Regions from separate parts of the Ruegeria sp. BF6 genome, predicted to be linked through region 2. Evidence: riboswitches for the same ligand, from Rfam matches in the RefSeq annotation. Region 2 holds a riboswitch; the other holds the start of a gene.
The links. Region 2 has a riboswitch for thiamine pyrophosphate ahead of thiB (thiamine ABC transporter substrate binding subunit). Riboswitches for the same ligand answer to the same signal wherever they lie in the genome.
Positions count from the first base shown of each region.

Region 1: it holds a riboswitch for thiamine pyrophosphate, as region 2 does, so the genes downstream of both, thiD (bifunctional hydroxymethylpyrimidine kinase/phosphomethylpyrimidine kinase) here and thiB (thiamine ABC transporter substrate binding subunit) in region 2, are expected to answer to the same signal.

Region 1 is NZ_JBQFTN010000003.1:133,208-147,678, reverse strand. It holds gene ACR0IM_RS11085 (thiamine phosphate synthase) at 1-46, opposite strand, end outside; gene ACR0IM_RS11080 (thiazole synthase) at 43-807, opposite strand; gene thiS (sulfur carrier protein ThiS) at 810-1,004, opposite strand; gene ACR0IM_RS11070 (FAD-dependent oxidoreductase) at 988-1,965, opposite strand; gene thiD (bifunctional hydroxymethylpyrimidine kinase/phosphomethylpyrimidine kinase) at 1,962-2,765, opposite strand; TPP riboswitch at 2,812-2,918, opposite strand; gene dnaJ (molecular chaperone DnaJ) at 3,050-4,204, opposite strand; gene dnaK (molecular chaperone DnaK) at 4,279-6,189, opposite strand; gene ACR0IM_RS11050 (alpha-ketoglutarate-dependent dioxygenase AlkB family protein) at 6,402-7,004, shown strand; gene ACR0IM_RS11045 (ABC transporter permease) at 7,001-7,822, opposite strand; gene cysQ (3'(2'),5'-bisphosphate nucleotidase CysQ) at 7,944-8,741, shown strand; gene ACR0IM_RS11035 (3-deoxy-manno-octulosonate cytidylyltransferase) at 8,741-9,541, shown strand; gene galE (UDP-glucose 4-epimerase GalE) at 9,610-10,593, shown strand; gene ACR0IM_RS11025 (glycosyltransferase family 2 protein) at 10,601-11,638, shown strand; gene ACR0IM_RS11020 (glycosyltransferase family 2 protein) at 11,806-12,792, shown strand; gene ACR0IM_RS11015 (DUF5927 domain-containing protein) at 12,789-14,471, shown strand, end outside.
Region 2 is NZ_JBQFTN010000025.1:676-15,146, forward strand. It holds gene speB (agmatinase) at 1-549, shown strand, start outside; gene ACR0IM_RS23435 (thiamine ABC transporter ATP-binding protein) at 553-1,245, opposite strand; gene ACR0IM_RS23440 (thiamine/thiamine pyrophosphate ABC transporter permease ThiP) at 1,232-2,779, opposite strand; gene thiB (thiamine ABC transporter substrate binding subunit) at 2,755-3,735, opposite strand; TPP riboswitch at 3,768-3,872, opposite strand; gene ACR0IM_RS23450 (YbcC family protein) at 3,938-6,340, opposite strand; gene ACR0IM_RS23455 (proton-conducting transporter transmembrane domain-containing protein) at 6,355-7,905, opposite strand; gene ACR0IM_RS23460 (LysR family transcriptional regulator) at 8,011-8,901, shown strand; gene ACR0IM_RS23465 (oligopeptide/dipeptide ABC transporter ATP-binding protein) at 8,929-9,207, opposite strand; gene ACR0IM_RS23470 (hypothetical protein) at 9,089-9,376, opposite strand; gene ACR0IM_RS23475 (hypothetical protein) at 9,346-9,495, opposite strand; partial or broken gene ACR0IM_RS23480 (IS6 family transposase) at 10,004-10,192, opposite strand; gene pqqE (pyrroloquinoline quinone biosynthesis protein PqqE) at 10,422-11,507, opposite strand; gene pqqD (pyrroloquinoline quinone biosynthesis peptide chaperone PqqD) at 11,504-11,791, opposite strand; gene pqqC (pyrroloquinoline-quinone synthase PqqC) at 11,788-12,531, opposite strand; gene pqqB (pyrroloquinoline quinone biosynthesis protein PqqB) at 12,528-13,415, opposite strand; gene pqqA (pyrroloquinoline quinone precursor peptide PqqA) at 13,440-13,547, opposite strand; gene ACR0IM_RS23510 (4Fe-4S binding protein) at 13,688-14,471, shown strand, end outside.

The DNA.
Region 1 (14,471 bases), on a different contig from region 2:
GCCAATCCGAGTGGTCGAAAATCGGGTAAAACCGGTCGAGGGTCATGACAGAAAGGCCTTTCCGATCACCGGGGTGGAGGGTTCCGCCATATCGCGCGCTTCGATCGGGTCAGCCTGATAGGCCAATTGTCCGGCTTCAATCGCCAGCATCATCGCGCGGGCCATGGCGGTAGGATCTCCGGCCCGGGCCACCGCGGTGTTCAGCAGAACCGCGTCATATCCCAGCTCCATCGCCCGCGCCGCATGGCTGGGCAGTCCGATCCCGGCGTCGATCACCAGCGGTACCTCCGGGAATTCAGCCCGCATCGCGCGCAGAGCGTATACGTTGTTCAAGCCCCGGCCTGACCCAATGGGCGCGCCCCAGGGCATCAGAACCTCGCAACCCGCCGCCAGCAGACGTTCTCCCACAATCAGGTCGTCAGTGGTGTAGGGGAAAACCTGAAACCCGTCCCCGGTCAGGACGCGTGCGGCCTCGACCAGTTGAAACACATCCGGCTGGAGGCTGTCGGTGTGACCGATCAGTTCCAGCTTGATCCACCTTGTTTCAAACACTTCCCGCGCCATATGGGCGGTGGTCACGGCCTCTTTGACGGTGTGGCACCCGGCGGTGTTCGGCAGGACCAGCACGCCCAGGTCGCGGATCATCTGCCAAAAGGTTTGCCCGGCCCCGGCTTCGCGCCGCAGCGACACAGTGGCAACCCCGGCACCACTGTCCCGAAACGCCTGTTCCAGGATCGCGGGGCTGGGATATTGCGCCGTACCCAGCATCAGAGGGTTGGGCAGTTGGGTGCCGTAGAAGCTCTTCATTTTCACCCCCCCTGCATCGGCGCGACAACCTCGATCCGGTCGCCGTCAGCCAGTTTGTGGGTAATGCGCAGACCCGAGGGCACGAAATCCTCGTTGACGGCCGTCGCCACCCGGCCTGAGAACCCGCATTCGACCAGCAGGTCCGAGAGGGTTTCGGCGAGCACCTCGCGCGATTCACCATTAAGCTCGATCTTCATCGACCATCTCCGAATGTTTGTTATCCAGCGCCAGATCTGCCGCGCCCTGCGCCAGCGCCGGGGCCAGCAGATAGCCGTGGCGGTATAGTCCGTTGGCATAAATCGTGCGCCCCAGCCGCCGGATACGCGGCAAGTTGTCAGGAAAGGCCGGGCGCAGATCGACCCCGATCTCGAGCACTTCGGCCTCACCAAAGGCGGGGTTCAGCGCATAAGCCGCGCTGAGCAGTTCCAGCATCGAGCGCGCGGTGATGCGGCTGCTGTCCTCGCTTTCGATCATCGTCGCGCCCAGCATGTAAATACCGTCGCCACGGGGTACGATGTAAAGCGGCATCCTTGGGTGCAGCAGACGCACGGGCCGCGTCAGGGTCACGTCCGGGCAGCGGATTACCAGCATCTCACCCTTCACGCCCCGCAGATCATGCAGCACTTCGCGGGCGTGCAAACCCCGACAGTCGATTGCGTTTTCAAGCCGCGATGGAGCGAGTTTGCGGTGAAATTGAACCCCGTGTTCCAGCAAATGCTTATGAAGGTCCCGCAAGGCCTGGCGTGGGTTTAGATGCGCTTCATTCGTGAAATGGAGACCCTTGCTGAATCCGTTCAGATCAGGCTCTAACTTGGCGATTTGGGGCTGCTCGACGTCCCTGTAGCCTTCGGTCCGGCGGGCAAACCGGCGCAGATCGGGCAGGTCGCGCGGGCGGGCCACGACCAACGTGCCCCGCCGGTCCACCGGCGTTCGCTTCGCCCACCAGCCCAGCGCAGCCTGACCCAACCGCAACACCGGCTCCTCGGCGTTTTCATACTCACACCACGGGGCCAGCATGCCACCCGCCCACCAGGAACACCCATGCGGACCCGGCGGGCCAGCGGGATCGAAGACCTGAACCTTGACGCCGCGCGAAACAAGCTCGCTGGCCACGGCCAAACCAGCCACACCCGAGCCTATGACCGACCAGACCGTCACGCGGGCCAGACCCGGTGAAAATGGTGGACCGGCCCGTGTCCATGTCCGATCATCAGACCGTCCGCCCGGGCAATAGCGCCCTGCAGGTACTCATGCGCCTGCGCGACGGCCTCAGTCAGGCCGAAGCCCCGAGCCAACCCCGCTGCAATCGACGACGACAAAGTGCACCCGGTGCCATGTGTATTGCGCGTTTCCCTCCGAGGGGCGGTGAACTCGGCCACCCGACCGGAGGTATCAACCAGCAAGTCATAGCAGATTTTCCCGTGGCCATGTCCCCCTTTCATCAGCACCGAACCCGCGCCCAACCCACACAAGGCAAGCCCTTGCGCGATCATCTGATCGGGAGAGTCGGCCTCGGCACCACCCAGTAAACAGGCGGCTTCGGGCAGGTTCGGGGTCAGTACGGTAGCGCACGGCAGAAGAAGATCGCGCAAAGTCTGCACCGCGTCCCGCGCCAACAACGCATCGCCGGATTTCGCAATCATCACCGGGTCCAGCACGACGGGGCCATCAAACCCGGCAATGGATTCCGCAACCGTTTGTATAATCTCTGGCGTCGCCAGCATCCCGATCTTGATCGCGCCGACGTCCAGATCGGTCAGAACCGCCTCGATCTGGGCGGACACCACATCCAGCGGTATCCCATGCACTGCCGTCACCGCTTGGGTATTCTGCGCCGTCACTGCCGTAATCACGCTGGCGCCGTACACGCCCAAGGCGGACATCGCCTTGAGGTCTGCCTGTATCCCGGCCCCGCCACCACTGTCCGAGCCCGCAATTGTCAGGGCAATATGCGCCATATCGTTGCTCCAATTCAAAATGGGCAACGGGGCATGGAAAACGTCTTAGCACTGTGAGACCGTTCCCTACGCCGGTATTGCCCGGATCAGGTTCGATGGGTTAGCGCATTCACGCCTCTCAGCCCTTTGATCAGGGCACCCCAACGGTTGGGCGGACAATCTCAGGGGTTGGCAGGGGAATCAAGGGCCAATTTTGGCGCAGTTGACAGGCAAACTGGACTTATGGGGTGAAAAAAAGCCGGCCCATTGGACCGGCTCATTTATTACAATTACTGGATGCGGACTCAGCCTTTCATCCCGTCCCAAAAGGACTTGACGGAAGAGAAAAAGCTATTCGATTCCGGGTGGTTATCCTCACCCAGATCGTCGAACTCGCGCAGAAGTTCTTTCTGGCGAGCGGTCAGGTTGACCGGAGTTTCCACAGCCAGTTCGATGAACATGTCACCAACACCGCCGCCGCGCAGGGCAGGCATACCCTTGCCGCGCAAGCGCATCTGACGGCCCGATTGGCTACCGGCCGGAATCTGCACGCGACCACGGCCACCGTCAATGGTCGGCACTTCGATCGATCCGCCCAGCGCGGCCTTGGCCATGCTGACCGGCACGCGGCAATACAGGTTCACGCTGTCGCGTTCGAACAGTTTGTGATCGGACACTTCGACAAAGATATACAGATCACCCGGAGGACCACCGCGCATCCCGGCCTCACCCTCGCCTGCCAGGCGGATTCGGGTACCGGTTTCGACACCGGCGGGGATATTGACGGACAGCGCGCGTTCTTTTTCGACGCGACCTGCTCCGCTACAGGACTTGCAGGGATTCTTGATGATCTGGCCCAATCCGGAACATGTCGGACATGTGCGTTCAACAGTAAAGAAACCCTGTTGCGCACGAACCTTGCCCATGCCCGAGCAAGTTGGACAAGTGACTGGTTCCACACCACCTTCAGCACCCGAACCGTCACAGGCCGAACAGGCAACGGCTGCGGGCACGCTGATGGTTTTCTGCAGGCCCGAGAACGCCTCTTCCAGTGACACCCGCAGGTTATAGCGCAGGTCGGACCCGCGTGCGGCCCGACGTCCGCCACCAGCGCCACCGCGTTGGCCACCCATGAAATCGCCGAACAGATCGTCGAACACATCAGAGAACGCGCTGGAGAAATCGCCTTGACCGAAGCCGCCGCCGGGACGACCGCCGCCACCGCCCATGCCGTTTTCAAAGGCGGCATGACCAAATCGGTCATAGGCGGCCTTTTTGTCGGCATCGCGCAGAACGTCATAGGCCTCGTTGGCTTCTTTGAACTGCGATTCAGCGTCCGGGTTGTCCTTGTTGCGATCGGGATGCAATTCTTTGGCCTTCTTGCGAAAGCCCTTCTTGATCTCGTCCGCCGATGCGCCCTTGGACACGCCGAGCACATCGTAGTAGTCGCGTTTTGACATCAGTGTTTCCTTCTGCCTCAACGTAATCGGGCCGGCCCGGCAACCGGACCGGCCCGAATTGGCCCGGTTACCCGTTAGTTACGCTTATCGCCGTCCAGATCTTCGAACTCGGCGTCGACGATGTCGTCATCACCAGCCGGAGCAGCATCTGCCGCTGCAGGTTCGTCGTCGGCCTCTTCGGACTGCGCCTTGTAGATGGCCTCGCCCAGCTTCATCGCAGCTTCGGTCACGTTCTGGATACCGGACTTGATCTTGTCAGCATTTTCGGTTTCCAGCTCGTCCTTCAGTGCGGCAATCGCCAGCTCGATGGCTTCGATGGTGGTCGGGTCGACCTTGTCGGCATGCTCTTCCATCGACTTCTCGGTCGAATGGATGAGGCTTTCCGCCTGGTTCTTGGCATCGACCAGCTCGCGGCGTTCCTTGTCGGCTTCCGCGTTCTCTTCGGCATCCTTGACCATCTTTTCGATGTCCTCGTCGGACAGACCGCCCGATGCCTGGATGGTGATCTTCTGCTCTTTGCCGGTGCCTTTGTCCTTGGCCGAAACCGAGACAATACCGTTGGCGTCGATGTCAAAAGTCACCTCGATCTGAGGCATGCCACGCGGTGCGGGCGGGATGTCTTCGAGGTTGAACTGACCGAGGATCTTGTTGTCCGCAGCCATTTCACGCTCACCCTGGAACACGCGGATGGTTACGGCGTTCTGGTTGTCCTCGGCGGTCGAGAAGACCTGAGACTTTTTCGTCGGGATCGTGGTGTTACGGTCGATCAAACGGGTGAACACGCCACCCAGCGTCTCGATACCCAACGACAGCGGGGTCACGTCCAGCAGAACCACGTCTTTGACGTCACCCTGCAGAACACCGGCCTGAATGGCGGCACCCATGGCAACCACTTCGTCCGGGTTAACACCTTTGTGCGGCTCTTTCCCGAAGAACTTGGTGACCTCTTCGATCACTTTCGGCATCCGGGTCATGCCACCGACCAGAACAACTTCGTCCACGTCGGCGGCCGACAGACCGGCGTCTTTCAGAGCAGCGGCACAAGGCTTCATCGACTTCTTGATCAGGTCGGAGACCAGCGATTCCAGCTTGGCACGGGTCAGTTTCATGACCATGTGCAGCGGCTGACCGTTCGAGCCCATCGAGATGAACGGCTGGTTGATTTCGGTCTGCGAGGTCGAGGACAGCTCGATCTTGGCTTTTTCAGCGGCTTCTTTCAGACGCTGCAGGGCCATCTTGTCGGCAGACAGATCGACACCGTGTTCCTTTTTGAACTCGTCCGCCAGGTAGTTGACGATGCGCATGTCAAAGTCTTCACCACCCAGGAAGGTGTCACCGTTGGTCGATTTGACCTCGAACAGGCCGTCATCGATTTCCAGAATGGTCACGTCGAAGGTACCGCCACCAAGGTCATAGACCGCGATGGTTTGGGTTTCCTGCTTGTCCAGACCATAGGCCAGCGCGGCAGCAGTCGGCTCGTTGATGATCCGCAGCACTTCCAGACCGGCGATTTTACCGGCGTCCTTGGTGGCCTGACGCTGTGCGTCGTTGAAATAGGCCGGAACGGTGATGACCGCCTGCGTGACTTCCTCACCCAGATAGCTCTCGGCAGTTTCCTTCATCTTACCCAGAGTGAAGGCCGAGATCTGGCTTGGGGAGTACTTTTCACCGCGAGCTTCCACCCACGCGTCGCCATTGCCGCCATCGACGATGGCATACGGCACCATTTTCTTGTCTTTTTCGACTTCTGCATCATCCACACGACGACCGATCAGACGCTTGACGCCAAAGATCGTGTTGTCAGGGTTGGTGACCGCCTGACGCTTTGCAGGCTGACCGACCAGTCGCTCATCTTCGGTGAAGGCGACGATCGAGGGCGTGGTCCGCGCCCCTTCTGCGTTTTCGATGACCTTGGGCTGCGAGCCGTCCATGATGGCCACACACGAGTTGGTGGTCCCGAGGTCAATTCCGATTACTTTTCCCATATGTTCAATCCCTTTCTCTTCAAGGCGATGTCCGAGGTCCGAACCCGTTATGGCACCCGGCCCCGATCTGATATGCACGAACGGTCCTACACCATCGCGCGTCCCGGCGTATATAAGGGCGTGAAACGAGCCCTGCAAGCGGTGTAAAAGGCAGGTTTTCGGGAATCTGCAGCCTTTTTGGCAAGGTTTTGGTTAGGATTGGGGAATCTTGAATGGCGCGACTACTTTTGCGCGGTTTTGAAATCAGGAAAGGCTATCTGGACAGCGCAGCCCAAGTGCAGTTGATCGAGGTACTGCGCCCGATTCTGAAATCGGCCCCCTTGTTTCGGCCAGTGACGCCTTCGGGCAAAGAGATGTCGGTGCGCATGACTTCGGCCGGGTCGCTGGGCTGGGTGACCGACAGGGCCGGATACAGATACCAAGGACAGCACCCCAAAGGGGCGGACTGGCCCGCGATCCCTGATCCCATCCTTGATATCTGGCACCAATTGGCCAGCCCTGACCGCGACCCCGATTGCTGTCTCATCAACTATTACGGTGAAGGTGCCCGGATGGGGCTGCATCAGGACAAGGACGAGGTCGATTTTTCCTGGCCGGTGCTGTCGATCTCATTGGGGGATGACGCGCTGTTTCGCATCGGCAACCAGACGCGCGGCGGCAAGACCGAGTCGATCTGGCTGAACTCCGGCGACGTGGTGATCATGGGTGGTCCGGCCCGGCTGACATATCACGGGATTGACCGTATCCGGTTCGGGTCTTCGAAACTGCTGCCCAAGGGCGGTCGGATCAATCTGACCCTGCGCGTGGCAGGCTAGCGGCGCGCGCTCCAGCTCTGGGATACATGCTGACGCGAGAAAAAGATCCCCAAAAGCCCGATCAGCAGCAAGGCCAGCCCAACCCAAAGCGCATATTCCCAACTGGTATTGCGGGGAAAGTAGTTGCGGAACACGAACCCCCTGCACTGGTCGATGATGTGAAACAGTGGGTTCCACGCAAACATGGCCAGCGTGGCGCCACCCAACGCATTTGCCAGAAACATTTTCCCCGAAAAGATCATGTTCAGACGGCGGTAGATGTTGCTTAGAATCGTGGAAACGGTTGGCAACCATGGTTTCAGGGCCATGAATACCACACCGACGGAACATCCGGTGAACCAGGCCAGTATCAACATCCCAAAAGCACCGCCTGGGTCCTGAATCTCAATTGGCGACACAGTGACACTGTAAAGGAACAGTATGATGATGATTGTGACCATCTGCGTATAAAGCGTGCCGAACGCGGTCGCCAGCAACATGACCATCATGTTCATCGGCGAGTGCAGCATCATCGGGTTACCCCCGGTGCTGACCCCCGCCACCGAACTGACAGATCTGATATGCGTCACAAACAAGAAAACGCCGGACAGCAGATACAAAACGAACTCGCCCCGGATTCTGGCAATACGCGGGCCCATGAAGGACATGATCACGTAAATCACCGCGACCAGGGCCAGGACTTGCAGAATATTGACCAGGATGGCCAGCACCGCGTTGCTGTGTTGTGATCGCACACTGCGCACAACGGCATGGAAAATAAGCTCGGCGGTTGTGAACGCGCCGCCCAGTAATGTCTGGTTTCGCTTGAAATAATACACCCGAAGCGTCTTTCCCGTTTTTCGCCTGTAATCTGCCACGAATTTCTTGCCGATCCGTAACCGGCACATCATAAGACCGTCAGGATATTCGATCAACAAATCGCAGGAACGGAGCATTTTTGTGACCTACGACGCCCTCATCCCCGTCATTCGTCGTCTGGCCCTGGAAGCGGGCGACAAGATCATGGAGATTTACAATTCGGATGATTTCGACGTCAAAGTCAAATCCGACGCCAGCCCTGTGACCGAAGCGGACGAGGCCGCCGATGCGTTGATCTCGGCCGGTCTGCGCGACGCCTTCCCCGACATCCTGCTGGTGACCGAGGAACAGGCCGCTTCACATTCGAAAAAGGGTGACACGTTCCTGATCGTCGATCCGCTGGACGGCACCAAGGAATTCATCAACCGCCGCGGCGATTTCACGGTGAACATCGCGCTGGTGGAAAACGGCGTTCCAACCCGCGGCGTGGTTTATGCGCCTGCGAAAGAGCGAATGTTCTATACGCAGGCCAATGGTCAATCGGTCGAAGAAACCGGCGCGCTGGACAAAGCGCAAGCCGGGGATGCTTTGCCGATATCAGTCTCTAAACCAGACAATTCGGCGCTGTTGATCGTGGCGTCGAAATCGCACCGGGATCAGGCGACCGAGGATTACATCAACAAATACCAGGTACAGGACAGCAAGAGCGCGGGCTCGTCGCTGAAATTCTGTCTGGTGGCAACGGGTGAGGCCGATCTGTATCCCCGTGTAGGTCGCACGATGGAGTGGGATACCGCCGCAGGTCACGCCGTTCTGGCGGGCGCCGGCGGTAAGGTTGTGCGCTTTGATGACCACACACCGCTGACCTATGGCAAAGACGAATATGCAAACCCGTTCTTTATCGCTTACGCTCCGGGCGTTGAGCTGAAGGAGGCCTGATGTCCGTTCTGATCGCCATTCCCGCCCGTTACGCCTCGACCCGGTATCCGGGCAAACCGCTGGTCCCGCTGACCGGCGCCAGTGGCAATGCAATGACCCTGATCGAACGGTCCTGGCGCGCGGCATGTTCGGTCTCGGGCGTCGACAAGGTGGTTGTCGCCACCGATGACGACCGCATCCGCGAGGTGGCCGAAGGCTTCGGGGCCGAGGTTGTGATGACTTCGGAAACCTGCGGCAATGGCACCGAACGCTGCGCCGAAGCGCATACTGAGCTTGGTGCCGGTTACGACATCGTGGTGAATCTGCAGGGCGATGCGCCGCTGACCCCACACTGGTTTGTTGAAGACCTGATCGCCGGATTGCGCGCCGCGCCCGAAGCCGGGGTAGCGACACCGGTTCTGCGTTGTGACGGCAACGCGCTGAACAGCCTGCTGAACGACCGCAAGAACGGGCGCGTCGGCGGCACCACCGCGGTGTTCGCCGCCGACAACAGCGCGATGTATTTCTCGAAAGAGGTCGTCCCCTATACCGCCGAAACCTTTGCCGGAGACGACGCAACCCCGGTTTTCCACCATGTCGGCGTCTATGCCTATCGCCCCGATGCGCTGGCCGCCTACCCCGCATGGCCCGTTGGTCCGCTGGAGCAACTGGAAGGGCTGGAACAGCTGCGTTTCATGGAAAACGGCCGCAAGGTTCTGTGCGTCGAGGTCGAGGCCAAAGGCCGCCAGTTCTGGGAGCTGAACAACCCTCAGGACGTCCCCAAGCTGGAAGAAATGATGGCCGCCATGGGGTTGGAGTGAGGTTATTCCCCCAATCGACATAGGCCTGACGGCGTAGCTGTGCACAGTTAATAAACCTGGAAGAATAGATGACCAACATTCTTGTAACCGGCGGTGCCGGATATATCGGATCGCACGCCTGCAAGGCGCTGGCGCAGGCAGGCTATACACCAGTGACCTATGACAACCTGATCACTGGCTGGCAGGACGCAGTAAAATTCGGCCCGTTTGAACAGGGTGACCTGCTGGATCGCGCCCGACTGGATGAGGTCTTTGGCAAGTACAAACCTGCCGCCGTGATGCACTTTGCCGCCCTCAGCCAGGTGGGTGAAGCCATGTCCGAACCCGGCAAATACTGGACCAACAACGTCACCGGCTCGCTGTCCCTGATAGAAGCTGCGGTCGCCGCAGGTTGCCTGAACTTTGTCTTCTCGTCGACCTGCGCCACCTATGGCGAACATGACAATGTGGTGCTGGACGAAGACACGCCGCAGGAACCGCTGAACGCCTATGGCGCATCGAAACGCGCCATCGAGGATATCCTGCGCGATTTCCAAGCCGCACACGGTCTGAATCACGTCATCTTCCGCTATTTCAACGTCGCCGGCGCCGATCCGGACGGCGAGGTGGGCGAATTCCACCGCCCCGAGACCCATCTGGTGCCGCTGATGCTGGACGCCATCGACGGCAAGCGCGACGGGCTGACCGTGTTCGGCACTGATTACGACACGCCGGACGGCACCTGCATCCGCGACTATGTGCATGTCTGCGATCTGGTCGATGCACATGTGCTGGGTCTCAATTGGCTGGAACAGGGCAAAGGCAGCCGGGTGTTTAACCTGGGAACCGGCTCGGGCTTTTCGGTGATGGAAGTAATCGGCCATTCCAAAGCCGTCACCAATCGCGAGGTGCCGTATTCTATCGGCCCCCGCCGCGCCGGGGATTGCACCAAACTGGTCTCGGGCTCGGTCCGCGCCGGGCAAGAGCTGGGCTGGACGCCGAAAAAATCAACGTTAGAGACAATGATCGGCGATGCCTGGCGCTGGCATCAGAACGGCAATTACGCGAAATGAGCCGCCCATGACCGACCGTGCAACCGATACTCTTCCGGCCATAGGATGGGTGCAGAAATACCGGTTGCGTCTGAAACGGCGGCGGCTGCTGTGGCGATCCTTCCGCAGCCGCCATCAACTGACCAGCCTGAACGATCAGACTGCACAGATCAGGCCCGGTGCCGTTCTGGCATTCACCACGCTGCGCAATGAACTCAACCGCCTGCCGTGGTTCTTCCGCCACTATCGCGCGCTGGGGGTAGATCATTTTCTGATCGTGGATAACGGCAGCGATGACGGCTCGGTCGATTTCCTGCGTGATCAGCCGGATGCGTCGCTGTGGCAAACCCCGACCAGCTATCGCGAGGCGCGATACGGGCTGGATTGGCTGACATGGCTGCAAATGCGCTATGGGCATGGTCACTGGACCTTGATGGTGGATGCTGATGAGCTGCTGATCTATCCCCAGCACGACAGCAAACCCCTGCAGGACCTGACCGCAGAGCTTGACCGGCAAGGCCGTGCCGCCATTGGCGCGCTGATGCTGGATCTTTATCCCAAGGGTCCGCTGGGTACGCAAAGCTTTGACCCTGAAACCGACCCGACCGAGGTTCTGAACTGGTTCGATCCCGGCCCCTACCGGGCGCAGCGGCAAAGCCCTTTGGGCAACCTGTGGGTACAGGGCGGCGCGCGGGAACGCATGTTCTTTGCCGACCGGCCCCGCCATTCGCCGACGCTGAACAAAATCCCTCTGGTCCGGTGGTCGCGACGCTATGCCTTTGTGAACTCGTGCCACTCGGCCCTGCCCCGGTATCTGAACGCGATCTATGACGGACCCGGGGGCAACACCCCTGCAGGGGTGTTGCTGCACACCAAATTCCTGCCCGAAGTGGTCGGCAAGTCAAAATCCGAGAAAGCGCGGCGTCAGCATTTCCACGATCCCGACCAGTTTGCTGCCTATTATGATGCAATCGCCGATCGTCCCGACATGTGGACGCCCCAATCGGTCCGCTTTCAAGACTGGGCCCAACTGCAGAAACTGGGCCTTATGGGGAATATTTGCTGAAAAGCCGCATATGTGACTAACCAATTTTAAATGCGTTGCTATGAAAGATGCAAAGGTGGCATAAATCGGCAATTGCCCGGCACCACTCTGGATCGTCCAGCCCCCGGGCAAGCTCGCGGAACAAAAAAAGGCAGAGCGCACGCGTGAGCCTGTTGGATTCATACCGAATGAGATTGCGGCGCAAGCGCCGCCTTGCGCGCTGCGTTCTGAAACAGCGACAGCTGAAGCCGGTGTCCGACAAAACCGCCAACATCCGAAGCAACGACGTGTTGTTGATGAGCGTGTTGCGAAACGAAAAAATCCGCCTGCCCTATTTCTTGGATTATTACCGCAAGCTGGGCATCGACCATTTTCTGTTCGTCGACAATGACAGCGATGACGGATCGCGCGAATATCTGGTCAGTCAGCCCGACACCTCAGTCTGGCACGCGCAAGCCAGCTACAAACGAGCCTCGTTCGGGCTGGACTGGTCTAATTACCTGCTGCGCAAATACGCGCATGGGCGCTGGGTCCTGACCGTCGATCCGGATGAGTTCTTCATCTACCCGTTCTGCGACACCCGCCCGATCGGTGCCCTGACCGATTGGCTGGATGGCTGCGCTGTGCGCAGTTTCGGCACCATGCTGATCGACATGTACCCGCAGGGGCCGGTGGATGCGGAACCCTATCGTGAGGGGCAGGATCCGTTTGAGATCGCCCGCTGGTTCGATTCCGGCAATTACATGATCACCAAAAACCCGGATTACGGGAATCTGTGGATTCAGGGTGGCCCGCGCGCGCGGGTGTTTTTCCGTGACACCCCCTCGAAGGCGCCGGCGCTGAACAAGATCCCTTTGGTCAAATGGGACCGGCGCTATGTCTATGTCAGTTCGACACACTCGTTGCTGCCGCGCGGGCTGAACCAGGTCTATGACGAATGGGGCGGCGAAAAGGCCAGCGGCGCCTTGCTGCATGCCAAGCTCATCAACACTTTGGGTGAAAAGGCGCAGGAAGAGATGCAGCGCCGCCAGCACTTCCGCCGGTCGGGCGAGTACCGCGCTTATGCCGAGGGATTGGGGGACAAGCCGGTTTTCTGGTGCGAGCAATCCGAGAAACTCATCAACTGGCGGCAGCTTGAGATCCTTGGCCTGATGTCGAAAGGAAACTGGGCATGAGCCGTCTGGGCGTCATCATGCTGGTCCACACGGCGCTGCACCGGGCCGAGCAGGTGGCGCGCCATTGGACAGCCTCAGGCTGCCCGGTGGTGATCCACGTGGACCGCAAAGTGCCCGCCCGGGTCTACGCCGAATTCACCGCTTCATGCGCCAACGACCCGCTGATCCGGTTTTCCGACCGTCATGTCTGCGAATGGGGTAGTTGGGGCATCGTTGCGGCCTCGCAATCCGCTGCGGAACTGATGCTTAGCACCTTTCCGGACGTGCATCATGTCTACCTGTCATCAGGCGCCTGCCTGCCGTTGCGGCCGGTAGAAGAACTGATCGACTATCTCGCGGACCGGCCCCGCGTTGATTTCGTCGAAAGCGCCACCACCGCCGATGTCAGCTGGACCATTGGCGGGTTGGATCAGGAACGATTCACCCTGCGGTTCCCGTTTTCCTGGCGCAGGAACCGCAAACTGTTCGACGCCTATGTGAAGTTGCAGCGCGCGCTCGGCATACGCCGAAAAATCCCCGACGGGTTGGTGCCGCATATGGGCAGCCAGTGGTGGTGCCTGACTCGCCAGACCCTCTCGGCCATTCTGCAGGACCCCAGGCGACAGACTTATGACCGCTATTTCCGGCGTGTCTGGATTCCGGATGAAAGCTATTTTCAGACGCTGGCGCGGCTCTATTCCACCCATATCGAAAGCCGGTCGCTGACCCTGTCCAAATTCGACTATCAGGGTCGGCCGCATATCTTTTATGACGACCATCTGCAGCTGCTGCGCCGCTCAGACTGCTTCGTGGCGCGGAAAATCTGGCCGCACGCAGATCGGTTGTATCAATCCTTCCTGACCGATCAGAACAGCGCCATGCGACCGGCCGAGCCCAACCCGGGCAAGATCGACCGTGTGTTTTCCAAAGCGGTCGAGCGTCGGACCTGTGGGCGCGACGGGCTGTATATGCAAAGTCGCTTCCCGCGCCACGGCAGCGAGAATGGACTTACCTCTTTCCCCTATTCGGTGTTCCAAGGCTTTACAGAGCTGTTCGAAGGGTTCGAGCCCTGGCTGACCGAAACCACGGGTGCGCGCGTGCACGGGCATCTGTTCGGCCCCGAACGTGCCGAGTTTTCCGGAGGTCAATCGATTATCAACGGGTCGCTCAGCGATTGCGCCGTTCTGAGGGACTATAACCCCACGGCCTTTGTCTCAAACCTGATCTGGAACACCCGAGGCGAGCGGCAGTGCTTTCAGTTCGGTCCCGCGGATACCCAGCAAATCAACTGGTTTCTGACCCGGGACAGGAACGCGCAAATCTCGGTCATCACCGGGGCCTGGGCGATCCCGCTGTTTCGGTCAAACAGGAACTTTGCCGACATCCGCAATGAAGCCGCCCGCCTGCAGCAAATCGAGACCAAACAGCTTGAGGTTCTGAACTCGGTCTGGACCAAGGCGCGGGTGCGTATCTGGTCGCTGGCCGAGTTTGTGGAATCTCCGATGGAGCCCTTGCAGACGGTGATCGAGGAAATCGGTACCTCACGCGCCAGCCACCTGACAAAAGCACCGTTGATGGTGGATCTTTCGGGGTTCGGGAAATTCCTTCAAAATCTCAAGAATCAGGGGATGCACCCCTATCTGATGGGCGACTTCCCCACCGATGATGTGTTTGGCGCCCGCGCCCGGCCGTTCAAAAAA
Region 2 (14,471 bases):
CGTGCTTTTGCCGAGGATTGCGAAAAGAACGGCCCGATTCACTTAGTCCAGATTGACGCGCATCTGGATTTCGTGGACGAGCGCCACGGCGTCAGCCAAGGTCACGGCAACCCGATGCGACGGGCGATCGAAAAGGACTATGTCTCGGGGATGACGCAGCTGGGCATCCGCAACGTGTCTTCGACTGCCAGGGAAGGCTATGTGGATGCCCGCGCGCGCGGCTCGGATATCCTTTCGGTCCGGCAGGTGCGCAAACTGGGAACGGATGGTGTTCTGGACCGTATCCCCGAGGGCGCACGCTATTATGTCACCATAGATATCGACGCGTTCTGCCCCTCTATCGCGCCGGGAACCGGCACGCCCAGTCATGGCGGGTTTCTGTATTATGACGTGCTGGAAATCCTGCAGGGGCTGAGCAAGCGCGGCAACGTGGTCGGCATCGACTTGGTCGAGGTTGCCCCGGCCTATGATCAGACGGAAAGCACGCAAATCCTGGCGGCGCAGGTTCTGCTGAACTTCCTTGGTTTCATCTTCCACAACCGAAGATAGTGGCTAACCCAGATAGGCACGCAGACTGGGTGGCGGGTTGTCGAACAGCTGCTCTGTCGCCGCAGGCGGGTGCGCCCGTTCGTCGGCCACAAGCACGGTCTGGTCGGCGATGCGGCGGGCGTCCTGCGGGTCATGGCTGACCATCAGCAGGGTTGTTCCGGTCTCGGTCAGCAACCCCGCAACAAGGTCCAGCATTTCGGCTTTCAGTGCGGGTCCCAGCGCCGCAAAAGGCTCGTCCAGCAACAGCATTTCACGGTGTTGCACGAGGACCCGGGCCAACGCCACCCGGCTTTGTTGCCCGCCCGACAACTCGGCCGGTTTGCGTCCCTCAAAGCCGGGCAGTGCCACGCGGGCCAACGCGATCTGGACCTGCGATTGCTCCTCGGCCGACAGCCGCCCGTTGGGGCGCAGGCCCAGAGCAACGTTCTGTTCAACCGTCAGATGTGGAAACAGGTTGCCATCCTGAAACAGCATCGCCAGCGGGCGCTTGCCAGGAGCGAGACCGGAGATGCGCTGCCCCTGCCACAGGATTTTCCCCTGTTTGAGGCCGCGAAACCCGGCAATGGCCTCCAACAGCGTCGACTTTCCCGCGCCGGAGGGGCCGACGATAGCAACGCTGGACCCGGCCTCGACAGAAAAGTCAGCCTGCAAGGTGAAACCGCCATTCTCAATGACGCAACCGTCAAGTTTCAGCATGTAATCGCCCTCCGCGATCCAAAAGCCAGAACGCCACCATCGAAAGCAACAAAAGCAACAGCGCCGCCCCGGCCGCCGCCTGCATTTGATAGGCCCCCATCAGCCGGTAAATCTGCAGCGGCAAGGTTGCGATCTGCGGATCGGCGAACAGGGCGATCACACCGAGATCACCCATCGACAGCGCGGCCGCAAGACCTGCAGCAAAGCGGATTTGCGGGCGCATTCGGGGCAGCAGAATCCGGGTGAAAAAGGTCTTTTTGCCCATGTCCAATGACAGTGCCAGCCGCCCATGCCGCGTGACCACATCCCGCGCCGCAGGCACCAGAATACGCAGGGCGAATGGCAGCGCCATGACCGCATTCACCAGCGCCGTCACCGGCAGCGCCAGTGCGGTTGGGTTGGCCACCGGACGGATCAGGATGAACAGGCCAGTTCCTATCACCAAGGGCGACGCCGCCAGCCCCAGAATACCGCTGAGTTCGACGATCCCATACCGCCCGGTCGCAACGGCCATGGCCATGGGCAAGGCCAGCATCAACAGGACGGCCGTACTGGCCGCCGCCACCAGAACCGAGATCAGCGCGGCGCGGAACACCAGCGGAGGCATCTCGAACAGCCCCGAGATCCCCGAAATGACCACTGCCGCCAAGGGCAGCAGCAGAAACGCCGCCGCCGCCAGTATCCAAAACGTGTCAAGCACCGGCGCGCCGCCGTCCCATCGGCGGATGGCCCGGTCCAGACCTGCCCCAAACCCATCTCCGCGCGAGAACTTCAAGGCGGCCAGTGCAGCCGCTGCCGTCAGGGCCAGTTGCAAGGCGGACAACAACGCCGCCCGGCCAAGGTCAAAATCATAGGTAAAGGACTGATAGATCGCGAGTTCAATCGTCGTCGCGCGTGGCCCTCCGCCCAAGGTCAGGGCGACGGCAAAACTGGTCAGACAAATAGCGAAGATCACGGCCAGTACACCCGGCAGGATGCGCCTGAGCATTGGCAGTTCGATCAGACGAAACATCGCCATCCCGTCACAGCCCAGTTGCGCGGCCAAACGAAAGCGTTCGGCCGGGATTTCCTGCCAGGCCTGCAGGATCAGCCGCGTGGCCAGCGGTAAATTGAAAAATACATGTGCCAGCACAACGCCGTGCAACCCGTAGATCCGCATCGGCGGCAAACCAAAGAACCCCAATACCTCCGAAATCCAGCCCGCGCGGCCAAAGACCTGCAACAGCCCGAGGATTGCCACAATGACCGGCAGAATGAACGGCGCCCCGAGCAAAGCAATCAGAAAGCGTCGTCCCGGAAATCGCCGCCGGGCCAGTGCCCGCGCAACAGGAACCGCTAGCGCTGCACTGAACAGGGCCGACAAAACCGCCTGCACAAGCGTGAACCGCAAGGCGGCCCAATCCGCCGGGCCGAATCCACCTGCCGCTTCGGCCCGCAGGGCTACGGCGGCGAGTGTCCCCAAAATCAGCGCGGCAACCATAGCCGCCGCGCCAACACCCGGCCAGGGGCTTACTGGCTGAGCGCGCTCAGCCATTCCGCAAGCGCCTGATCCCGCACAACGGCGGCCTCATCCGGAGAAAACAGCAGGGATTTTTCCGGCTGAATCAGCGTCTCGAACCCTTCGGGCAGACCAACTGCCGGGGTCACCGCCGGATACATCCAGTTGGTGGTCGGGATGATCTGCTGGAACGCATCTGAGACCATGAAGTTCAGAAACTGATCCGCCAGTTCCGGCTGATCGGACCCGGCCAGCTTGGCCGCAACCTCGACCTGCATATAGTGCCCTTCGTCGAAAGCGGCCGCCGCTTTGCTGGCGTCTTCCTCGGCGATCAGGTGATAGGCGGGCGAGGTGGTGTAGCTGAGGACCATGTCGGCCTCACCTTCCAGAAACAGGCCATAGGCCTCGGACCAGCCTTTGGTCACGGTAACGATGTTGTCGGCAAGACCGGCCCAGACATCTGGCGCCTCATCGCCATAAGCCGCCTGCACCCACAACAGCAGTCCCAGACCGGGGGTCGAGGATCGCGGGTCCTGAATGATGATCTTGGTGTCACCCTCGGCCAGTTCACGGAAGTTCGCGGGCGCTGCCGCATCCGCGTTATGGACAAAAGCGAAATAGCCCCAGTCGTAGGGCGCGAACACGTCATCCGTCCATTCGATCGGCAGCGTGTATTCGGCACTGACTGCGCTTGGGGCAAACAGGCCAGTTTCCTTGGCCGCGGTGATCAGATTGGTGTCCAGCCCCAGCACTACGTCGGCATCCGAGTTCTCACCCTCCAGCCGGATACGCGACAACAGCGCCGCGCCGTCCTCGACGCCGACAAGGTTCAGCTCGCAGTCACAGACCGCCTCAAACGCCTCTTTCACCTGCGGGCCGGGGCCCCAGTCCGAGACAAAACTGTCATAGGTATACACGGTCAGCTGAGGTTTATCGGCTGCCATAGCCGTGGTCGCGCTCAGGATTCCCGCAGCAATCATCAGATGTTTCATGTCATCCTCCATTGCGGCGAGAGGGCAAGGATGGATGAAACCGTCACCTTTCCCTCCGCCGGTTCTAGCCGGTTCAGGTTCAACGGGTTCGCCAATGGCATCTCAGCGCGGCAGGCCACGCACCCCGAGGTGAGGCTCTGACTAGGCGGGAACCGACCAAAAGACAACCCGTTTCGCATGCAGTCCGTTGGTCGGCTTCACCTTATTCCGCCGCGATGACCTGATCGGACGGGACGCTGATCGGGGTCCAGTTCAGGTCTCCGGTATAACGCCAGGCCAGCTTGCCCTGGTCGTCCATGGCGATCAGATGCAGCCAGCCGTTGTCGAAAAGCGCCCGCACCTGCGGGTGCCGATCAAGAATGCCCGACATAGCCTCGGGCGGTGCTTCGACGACAACCGACAGGCGAAGCGGTTCATGTTGATAGCTTTCGCCGTCATGGATCGACTGCCACGGTAAGCCCGGACGGGGCGCGCCGTTGTTGCCTTCAAGCACACCGATACCACCGACCACATTGTGCAGCAGCTTGTTGCCGCCGCCGAACAGGGCGGGCGCCACGGTCGAGCCGTAATATTGCAGGCTGATCCAGCTGACGACCACCACCGGGGCGGTCATGATCAGTTCCAGCACGCCAAAGCCGTCATCCTTGCGCCAATCGTAATTGTGCAGGAAGGCTTGCCCTTCCAGGTTCGCCCCGTCCGTGCGATGACGCGGGGCTATGATGAAGGCACGGCATCCGGCCAGGCCCCATTCGGGGCGGGTTTCAGCCCAGTCCTGCGCGCGACGCTGAATATCCGTGGCGTTGTCGGCGCGCGGCAGACGTTCCGCGCGTTCAGCCCGGGCAAGCTGTCCGGCCACATCCAGCCAGGTTTTCACCTGCGCCAGATCACCGGCCCGGTCGCCGGGCGGCAAATCCTGCTCATACAGACTGACCCGATCGGTCGTGGTCGAGTGCATTGCGGCCACGAACAGGGTGTCGGCGGGGATATCGATCCCCTGCCCCGCCAGCCCCGAGCGCACCTGCGCATCGTTCAGCAACCCGGCCAACAGCCGCGCGTTCACGTCGCCTGCATGACCTCCGCACGCGCCGCAATGCAGTGCGCTTTCATGCGGGTTGTTGGTCACCTCGGCCCCGTGCCCGACCATTAGAACGATCCTGGCGAAACTGTCGGTCAGAGACATCGCCGTCAGCACCGCCTTGGCCATGCCAACGCGAGTGTCCAGATCGATGTTCGGGTCCAATTGCGGTGCCGGGTCAACCTTGGACTTTCCGGCAACCCCCAATGCGTCGCGCATCAGCTTTCCGGCATACAAGGGCCCGGTCGCCTCGACAAAAGCAAACGAGGATACAGCGGCCAGCTTGAACCGGCCCCAGGCCCGCTTGGCCCGGGCCGAGTAACGGCGGGCCAGATCCGCACCCGCCGGTTCCTTGGCCTGAGAGCACACGGATGGCTGTAACAACACCGGGCCATGGACCTCGGTGACATCCGACCCCGCTGCCTTATGCGCACTGGCAAGGCCAAAGAACCCCGCAAACCCAAGCGTTTCGATCCCGGGATCCTGCGCCTCAAACGCGCGGCGGAACACCTCGGACCGGACGTCGATGCAGAACGCGGCCTGCACCTGCGCCCGACCATCGGCTTTGCGCGCGGTGCCCGAAAGCAGCCTTTCTCCCAATGCGCGTTGTTGTGCCCGTTCGGCGGCCTCCTGCAAAACAGCATCGATCACGAAATCGGCGGTTGGCGTCACCGGTGACGCATGCGCGGCCACAATCTCTGCCCATCGCTCGGCGATCTGATCTTCGTAAAGCACGAACAGCGCCTCATCGAAGACCATCCGCACGGCCAACAGCTCGGTCACGGTATTGTTCTGTTCACCTTTCAACTCGGCGTCCCACTGCAGGTAGCGCGCGTATTGCGCCCATCCGCCCAGGGTCGTCAGCCACCGATGATAGGCGGTAGCGGCTGCCTCGGTGCTGAGCCCCAGCCGTTCGGACGACCGGCCAATTGCCCGCCAATGCGACCGATTGGTACCCGCAACAAAGGCGCCAAACCCGGTCAGACCCTGAATTTCCGGCGTCAGGTCGCGAGAGGCAAACTCGCGCCAGGCGCTGAAAGCGCCTCCGGTCCGGGCCTGTTGCCACAAAGCCTGCCCTTGATCGAAATGGCTGGCCGCCCAGATGCCGATGCGGTCCTCAATCAGGGCAGGCCAGTCCGTACCGGAAACCTCGGCCGCCAGTTCAGCCACAGTGGGCAAAGCTTCGGTATGCGGCGCCTCCGTTTTCAGCGAAACCATGACATCCTCAAGGCTTGGGACGTTGAACGGTCCCTCAATTGAAGAAAGCGCATCCAGAATGTCCGCCTCGGTCATCTCACCCGTACGCAACTTTGCAGCCCAATGTGTCCGATCAGGTGTGATCCGTGTGCCCGCAACCCGCGCCAGTCGCGCCGAGGTCACGGCCAGCGGCTCGTCGCTTTGGCCGAGAAACGGGTTCACCGCGACATTCGAAGATAAAGGGAACAAGGGCGGGATCGCATAAGCGGCGGATTTGGCTTCGGCCACCAGTTCCAGAAGTGGTGCGGTATACGCTTCGAGCTTTGCAAACATCGGTTCAGTTCCTTTCAGGCTGCGGACCGTCTGGACCAACCGTCCAGCAACTTGTCGAAAATCGCGTTGGCATAAAGACCGTTTGACAGGTGAACCCGCAGGCCCGCCGCTGCCGGGTGCGCCGCCCACAGCGGGAAAGTCGCCTGCGCCACCGCAACGAACCCAAAACTCAGCAAGGCCAGCACGATCAGCGCCCATTCCAGCGGTCCCGGCGCGGGGGTGGCGGGCAAGGCTCCGGCGGTCACATGCTGCGCAATGATCTGCAGCACGAAGTAACTGACCGAGGTCACCAGCGCATAGACCGCCGTGCGCTGTGTCAGCTGACGCGGCGCGGCATCGGCAAAGCCCTGCGCCAGCAGGTAAGCCACGCCGAAGATCAGGATGACGCCAAGAGTAATGGCCTGAACCGACTTGCCGTCAAAGCCCAGCACCGTCCCGACCAAAGCATAGATCACGATCGCTGTCCCGAAGGCCCGTAGCACGTTGCTGGCACTGGGCACCGCAATGGGACCGGGGCGGTGAATGGCGGTAACGTTTTTTACCGCCTCACCCGAGCTGAGGAACGCATGCGCTTTGTACAGCGAATGCGCCACGATATGCAGCAGCGCCAGCGGGAACAGCGCAAGCCCACACTGCATAACCATGAATGCCATCTGGGCAATCGTGGACCAGGCCAGCGAGGTTTTTACCGCAGGTTGGGTCAGCATCACCAACCCACCAAACAGCGCGGTGAACCCGCCCAACATCACCAGCAGGGCCATCACTCCGGGCGCCGCCAGCATGACATCGGCGAAGCGGATCAACAGGAATCCACCCGCATTTATCACACCCGCATGCAGCAGGGCCGAAACCGGCGTCGGGGCCTCCATCACCTCGGTCAGCCAGCCATGCACTGGGAACTGGGCCGAGGCCAGAACTGCCGCGACTGCGATCATCAGGGCCGCCGTCGTGGTCAGCCAGTTGGACTGAACCGTCGTCAGGATCGTGTGGATATCGGTGGTTCCGGTTGCCGCGATCAGCAGAACCACGGCTGAGGCCAGGGCGCATTCACTCAGCCGTGACACAATTGCCTTCTTGCGTGCGGCGCGTTGTGCAGTTGCGCGGTCCGGGTAGAACAGCAATAGCTTGTGCAGAACCAGACTGGTCGTGGTCCACGCAACCAACAACTGGATCAGGTTGCCCGACATAACCAACATCAGGACCGAGGCCAGCACCAAGGCCATCCATTGGGTGAATTTGCCCTGTCTGGCCTCGCCATCCATATAGGTAACAGAATAGCGCAGGACGATCCAGCCAATGAAGCTGACCAGCACCAGCATCACCGCGCTAACCGCATCCAGCCGGACTGACAGCCCAACGCCGAAGGCTCCGATCAAGGCCGACGTGCCGGGGCCGTAGATCACCAATAAAAAGGAAGCGGTGGAGGCGATCACGAAGGCGGCAAAGGCCGCGGCTTCGGCCAGTTTCGGCACTCGGCCCGGGCGCAGTCCCGGATGACGCCCTGCATAGATCGCAGCAGCGATCAGGATCAGCGGGCTGAGGAGCGGGAGATAGAGATACAACATGGTGACGTGTCCCTGGGTTATCCGTTTGGGACAATCAGTTAGGACAGATTCTGTGTCATTAAAAATTCATTGTTCTTCTTATTTCGTTCTATTAAATAGAACGTTATGCCACTGAACTATCATCACCTGAGGTATTTCTGGGCCGTGGCCCATGACGGGAACCTTACCCGTACGGCACAACGGCTGAACCTGTCGCAATCCGCCTTGTCGGTGCAAATCAAGCAATTAGAGGAACGGTTGGGCCACGATCTTTTCGAGCGTCGCGGTCGTCAATTGTACCTCACCGAGGCCGGACGCATCGCCCTGGACCATGCGGATGCGATTTTCTCGACAGGACAAGAACTTGTCGCCACTCTGACCGAGACGGTGCAGACCCGCAAAGCCTTGCGCGTGGGGGCCTTGGCGACCCTGTCGCGCAACTTTCAGATCGGATTTCTACGCCCCATCCTGTCGCGGCCGGATGTCGAGGTGATCCTGCGGTCCGGTAGCCCGGCCGAGTTGATGGAGGGGCTCGAGACGCTGAACCTCGATCTGGTTCTGATGAATCGCCTGCCACCGGATGACAGCCTAACCCCGTTTGAGACTCACCAGATCGCTGAACAGCCGGTCAGCATCATCGGCACGCCCGACCGGCTGGACCCCAAAACGCCGATCAAAGAGCTGTTGAAAACGCAACCTTTCATCTTGCCCACCACCGACAACAGCGTGCGCACAGCGTTTGATGCCATGGCCAGCCGCCTGTCAGAACGCCCGCAAGTCGCGGCCGAGGTCGATGACATGGCGATGGTGCGACTTTTGGCGCGCGAGGATATCGGGCTGGCCCTTGTCGCGCCCATCGTCGTTACGGACGAACTGAATTCAGGGCGGCTGGTCGAAGCGCAGGAACATCCGCGCATCAAGGAAGCCTTCTACGCCATCACGCTGCGCCGCCGTTTTCCCAATCCGTTGGTTCAGGACCTGCTGTCACACGATCCTGACCCCATGCTTTTGCCCTGACCGCCACGAGCGGAAGAAATCGTACTCTTACGTATAGTGACAGGCAACCAAATGCTCCGGTTCAACCGCGCGCAATTCGGGCGCTTCGGCGCTGCATCTATCCTTGGCAACCGGGCAGCGCGTGTGGAACCGGCACCCGGACGGAGCAGCCAGCGTGTTGAGAGTTTCGCCCCGAAGCCGGATCGGATCAAACCCCGCATCCGGGACGGCGGTGCAGATCGCGCACTGCAGAACTTGGATATAGGGGGTGTTTCGGCGCAAAGAACAACGTTTCGGTTGGGGCGCATTCGGCGAATTTCCCGACATAGAGCTCCGTGACCCGGTGCGACATTCTCACCACGACGAACAGATCGTAGGTGACGTACAGGGACGGGACACCCATCTCGGCCAGAATCGACACATCCAAGGCTGAAACGCCTTCGTCGCAGAGCAGATGTTCCAGAATTAACCTGCAGCGCGCCGCGATCTCGCGCACACGGGCATCGATCTGTTTGCCTTGATCGTGCTTGCGGCCACCAGCGGCTCGGTAATGATATCGCGCACGGTCATGCGCTGGTTCAGCGAGGAATACGTATCCTGAAACACCAGTCTCATCTTGGACGGACCTTGCGCAGCTCGGACTCGGACGCATACGGCAGATCGATGTCACCTTTTTTCTTGCGGGTCTAGATCGGGACGTGGGCGGGCAGGTCCTTGACCTCGATCAGCGTATCGCTTTTGGGGATCATGTCGCGCTCTGATCTTTGTCACCGTGCCGTCGGCAGAACACAGTGAGGCCCGGCATCGGGGTAGGTTCAACAAGTTCCTTCGCGTCTCAAATGCCGGAAGTGGCCCGTGCGCCTATGACTGGGAACGGGAAGTCGGTCAACCGGCTCATGGGGCCGGGAATATCACCCTGCACCGGTTTAAGCCGGTTATGCAAATGCTCGATGCTGTGGGTCGCGTCAACAACGCCGGGATGTACAGCCGCGGTGTCTGTTCGATGGGCCGCACCGATTGTGCCTGCTGCAGAAGAACTCTGCTCAATACCAAGGGTGGACTCAAGCCGAGCCAAACGAAGAACAGCGCTTTGGCAGAGAACTAGGCGACGGCTGGACGCTTCCCGCGCTCGCACTGCGATCATCGATGAAGACTTCACAACCCACCTGTTGAGAGTGGCGAGGTCCACTTGAACGCCACGTTCGGCCATAATCTCTTCCAAACCCCCATAAGACAAAATGTGCCGCAATTAGAAGTACACAGCATACAAAACTGCATCCTTGGGGAAATGGCAGCCGTTCAATGAGACCATGCTGAAACCTGTGAAAGAAACATGTGCTGAGAACAAAAGTCGGAACCTGCGTGATCGCCAATCTAGACGAAAAAGCTGGCGACACACACAGCAGGTCAAACAGCCCGGCAATTAACGATACATCCCAAAAACGACCGCTCGATAAACCATTGGTTTTCGCAACTTCTTAGGGTGAGCAACCAGCAATAAAGCGCACCGTGACAACAAAGCCCCTCAAAAAGGCTCACTTTTACGATACCACCCCCCGCCACAACATGGGCGTTTCTGTCGGCTTAGCCGCCTGCTCGAGAATCTTGGTGATCAGACCATGGTTCGGGGATTTTCCGCAAACCGGATCCGAGGCCGACGCGTCCCCGGAGATGGCCAGCGCCTGGCAGCGGCAACCACCGAAATCGATTTCCTTTCGGTCACAGCTCTGACACGGCTGGGGCAGCCAGTCAGTGCCGCGATAGGCATTGAACGCCGGGCTATCGAACCAGATTTCCGCAAGCTTTTTATCCTGTACAGATTCGAATGCTAGATGCGGAATACTCTCGGCCGCGTGGCACGGAAGAACTGTCCCGTTTGGCGTCACGTTCAGCCCGGCCGATCCCCAACCGCCCATGCAGGATTTGGGGAAATCCGCATAATAGTCAGGCGGCACGAAGTCGAAGGCCAACGTCCCGCGCAGCCGGTTTTCAGCCTCGGCCACGATACGTTTGGCCTCTATTGTCTGCTCACGCGTTGGCAACAGGTGATTGCGGTTCTTCGTGGCCCAGCCGTGAAACTGCACGCAGGCCACTTCAAGCCGGCGCGCGCCCATCTCGACCGCCAATTCGATGGTGCGTTCCAGATCGTCCAGATTATGCCGGTGCATCACCGCATTCAGCGTCAGAGGAATTCCCCGGTCTCTGATTTCGGCCGCCACCTTCATCTTGCGATCAAATCCGCCCCGATACCCGCCAACCCAATCCGCCAGCTCCGCATTGGTACCCTGCAGTGAAAGCTGGATGTGATCCATCCCCGCCGCTTCTAACGCATCCAGCCGTCGCGGGGTCAGACCAATCCCACTGGTGATCAGATTGGTATACAGCCCGGCATCATGTGCCCCCTGCATCAATTCCACGATATCCGTGCGCGATGCAGGCTCACCGCCCGACAAATGCAACTGCAGAACACCGAGCTCTGCCGCCTGCCGAAAAACATCGACCCATGTTTCAGTGTCCAGTTCGCTGTCACGACCCAGCAAATCGGAAGGGTTCGAACAGTAAGGGCAGGCCAGCGGACAGCGGTGCGTCAGTTCCGCCAGCATGGCGATGGGTGAAGGTACACTCATAAGTGGACCCCCAGAAACATCCGGGCGCGCAACCCGATCATGAACCGCTGCACATCCTTGGAAATCTGCTCTTCGGGGGCGTCGTAAGTCGTTGCGAGGTCAGCAATGATTGCGCCAAACTCGGCGTTGCCATCCACCCGGGACAAAATAGCTTCGCCAATCTTGTCCAGAGCTATGGCCTTTTCAGGCGCCAGCAGAACCTTGCCGCCCCGTAGCCGGTCCTCTACCATTCGGACACCACGCGGCAGATAAGGGCGATCCGTATCGGTTAGCGCCAGGCTCATGCCATGCCTTCTCCGGGCTGCCAGGCACCGGGCGGAATGCGGCCCGGTTCCACGTATGCTCCCCACAACGCATCCAGCTGCGCCCACAGCACATTGGTCTTGAAGATCAGCGCCTCACAGGCCGCATCCTCCTTTACCGGCGTGTCGGCGTGCTCCAGAACCCAAGCCAATCCGAATTTCACGTCCTTTGGGGCCTCGGTCAGACGTTTTTTGAAATACGACATGCTTTCGGCATCGGCGAAATCATAGTGCTGCAACATACCCTCAATGCGGCGTTCGTGGATCTTGGGCGCGAACAATTCAGTGAGCGACGAAGCCACCGCCTCGAGCAAAGGTTTATCTCGTACATAGCGGATATAAGCGTCCACAGCGAATTGCGTGGCTGGCAGAACCCCCCGTCCGCTTGCAACAAAATCAGGGTCCAGCCCTACCGACTCGGCCAGCTTCAACCAGCGGCGAATTCCTCCGCCACCGTCCACATTACCGTCGTGATCCTCGATCCGGCTGCGCCATTCCCGCCGCATCTGCGGATCGCTGCACCGGGACAGGAAAGCGGCATCCTTCATCGGTATCGCTGCCTGATAGGCCCAGCGGTTGATGACCCAGGCCCGCACCTGGTCCGGATTACATTGTCCTCCGTGCAGCATGTGGTGAAACGGGTGTTTGTCGTGATAGCGTTCGGCCCCGATCGCACGCAGCCGCTCTTCCAGTGTTCCGACGTTGCGGCTGTGTGCGTTCATGTCACTATCTCCATCCCATCAGCAGCGACGCGCCAGCCCTGAGCGTGAACAAATGCGCGTTCCGGGCCGTCCGGCTGCCAGACCGGGTTTGTGTTGTTGATGTGTATAAAAGTCTTGTCTGCCTTCAGCCCGGCCAGTCGGGCAATCGAACCTTCCGGTCCGCCGATCGAGATATGCCCCATTCGTTTTCCGGATTTCACGCCGGTTCCCGACCGGATCATCTCGTTGTCGTCCCACAGCGTGCCGTCAAAGAACAAATGGTTCGCATCCGACAAGGTTTCCAGAAGATCCACGGTCACTTCCGCGCATCCGGGAACGTAATAGGCCACGGTCTGCCCGTCGCTCAGGCGAACCCCCACAGTCTGTTCCCCGACCATATCGGTCTGAACCGTCTCGCCTTCCATGAACAGCGGCACCTTGCCCGGCACCGGGAACACCCGGGCCTGCAATCCCGGCAGAACCTCAAAGCCGTGGCCGATCTTAATCCGTTCCCGCGAAACCTTTTCCGCGTTCACCGCGTCAAACACACAGTTGTCCTCCAGAACTTTGTGGATCTCGGAAGTCGCATAGATTGTGAACGGCGTCTGCTCGCGCAGGGAAAGCAATCCGGCGATATGGTCAATATCGCCATTTGTCAGCAAAACTGATGCAATAGGTGAACCCCGCAAGCCGCGCGGATGCATCGAGGGGCAGGCCATCATCTGGGCGCGAATATCGGGGGATGCATTCAGCACCGCCCAATCGCGTCCACCCAGAGAAACGGCCAGCGATGACTGGCTCGCCGGGGCGATCTTGCCGCTACGAGCATCCTGACAATTGGAACAACCACAGTTCCACTGTGGCAGTCCGCCACCTGCCGCCGCGCCAAGAACCAGAAACCGCATGGCCGTTACCTGTTCAGACGCGGTTCAAAACAGATCGCGTTCGTATTCGCGACCTTCGTCCTCGGACGGCGCGTACATGTTGATTTCCATGCCGCAGTTCACTTCTTTTAGTTTGGGTGCTGTCCAGGCCATCTTACTTCCTCCGCTGGCTGGTTAGAGTGCCTTAAACCTACCAACGAGCCCCAATCTTGCGTATTGGCCTTTGGTCGTAGACCGGGTCTGCGACCAATGTCCAATAGGGTGCGCGCACCTCCGCTGCGTAGGGTCGTTACATGCGCGTTATTTTGTTCACACTGCTGTTCTGCCTTTCGGCGCGCCTTGTTCCGGCCGCGCCGCTGGACCGGGCGACGCTTTCCGAGCTTATCATGCCACCGTTCTCCCTCGGTGACCCCATCGGTGAAAACGGTGTCTATCAGTTGCTGAACTCGGGGGGGGCCAAGGCAGGATATGTTTTTGAAACCGAACCGCTTGCCCCCCTGCCCGGCTTTTCGGGATCGGCGATCAACGCGCTGGTTGTCCTCGATTTAGAGGGAATATTCCTGGACGTACGCCTGATCGAACACAATGAGCCGATCTTTGTGTCAGGCTTGGGCGAAGCTCCGTTTCACAGATTTTTCGAACAATATCCCGGGTTATCCATTTCCTCATCCATCGTCGTCGGAACCCCCTATGGCAGCGGTGGGACCGGTTCGTCGCTGGTCTATCTGGATGGCGTCACCAAAGCCACAGCCTCGGTTCGTATCGCCCATGAATCGGTTATGGCCGCTGCCCTCGCCGTCGCACGGGAGAAGATGGAAGGGATTTCGACCATTCCACCCGCACATCCCGATCCGGAGTATTCCGAAGCCCTGACATGGGAAGATCTCGTGTCGCAGGGCATCGCAACCCATACAGTCATTTCCAATGCTCAGGTCAACGACGCCTTTGACGACACCATTTGGGAGGATGACGATCCCGAGGCCCAAACTGACCCGGACGCGCCTTACCTCGATCTCTGGATCGTGGATCTCGGTCCACCCTCCATCGCCCGCACGGTCTTGTCCGATGGCGGGTTTC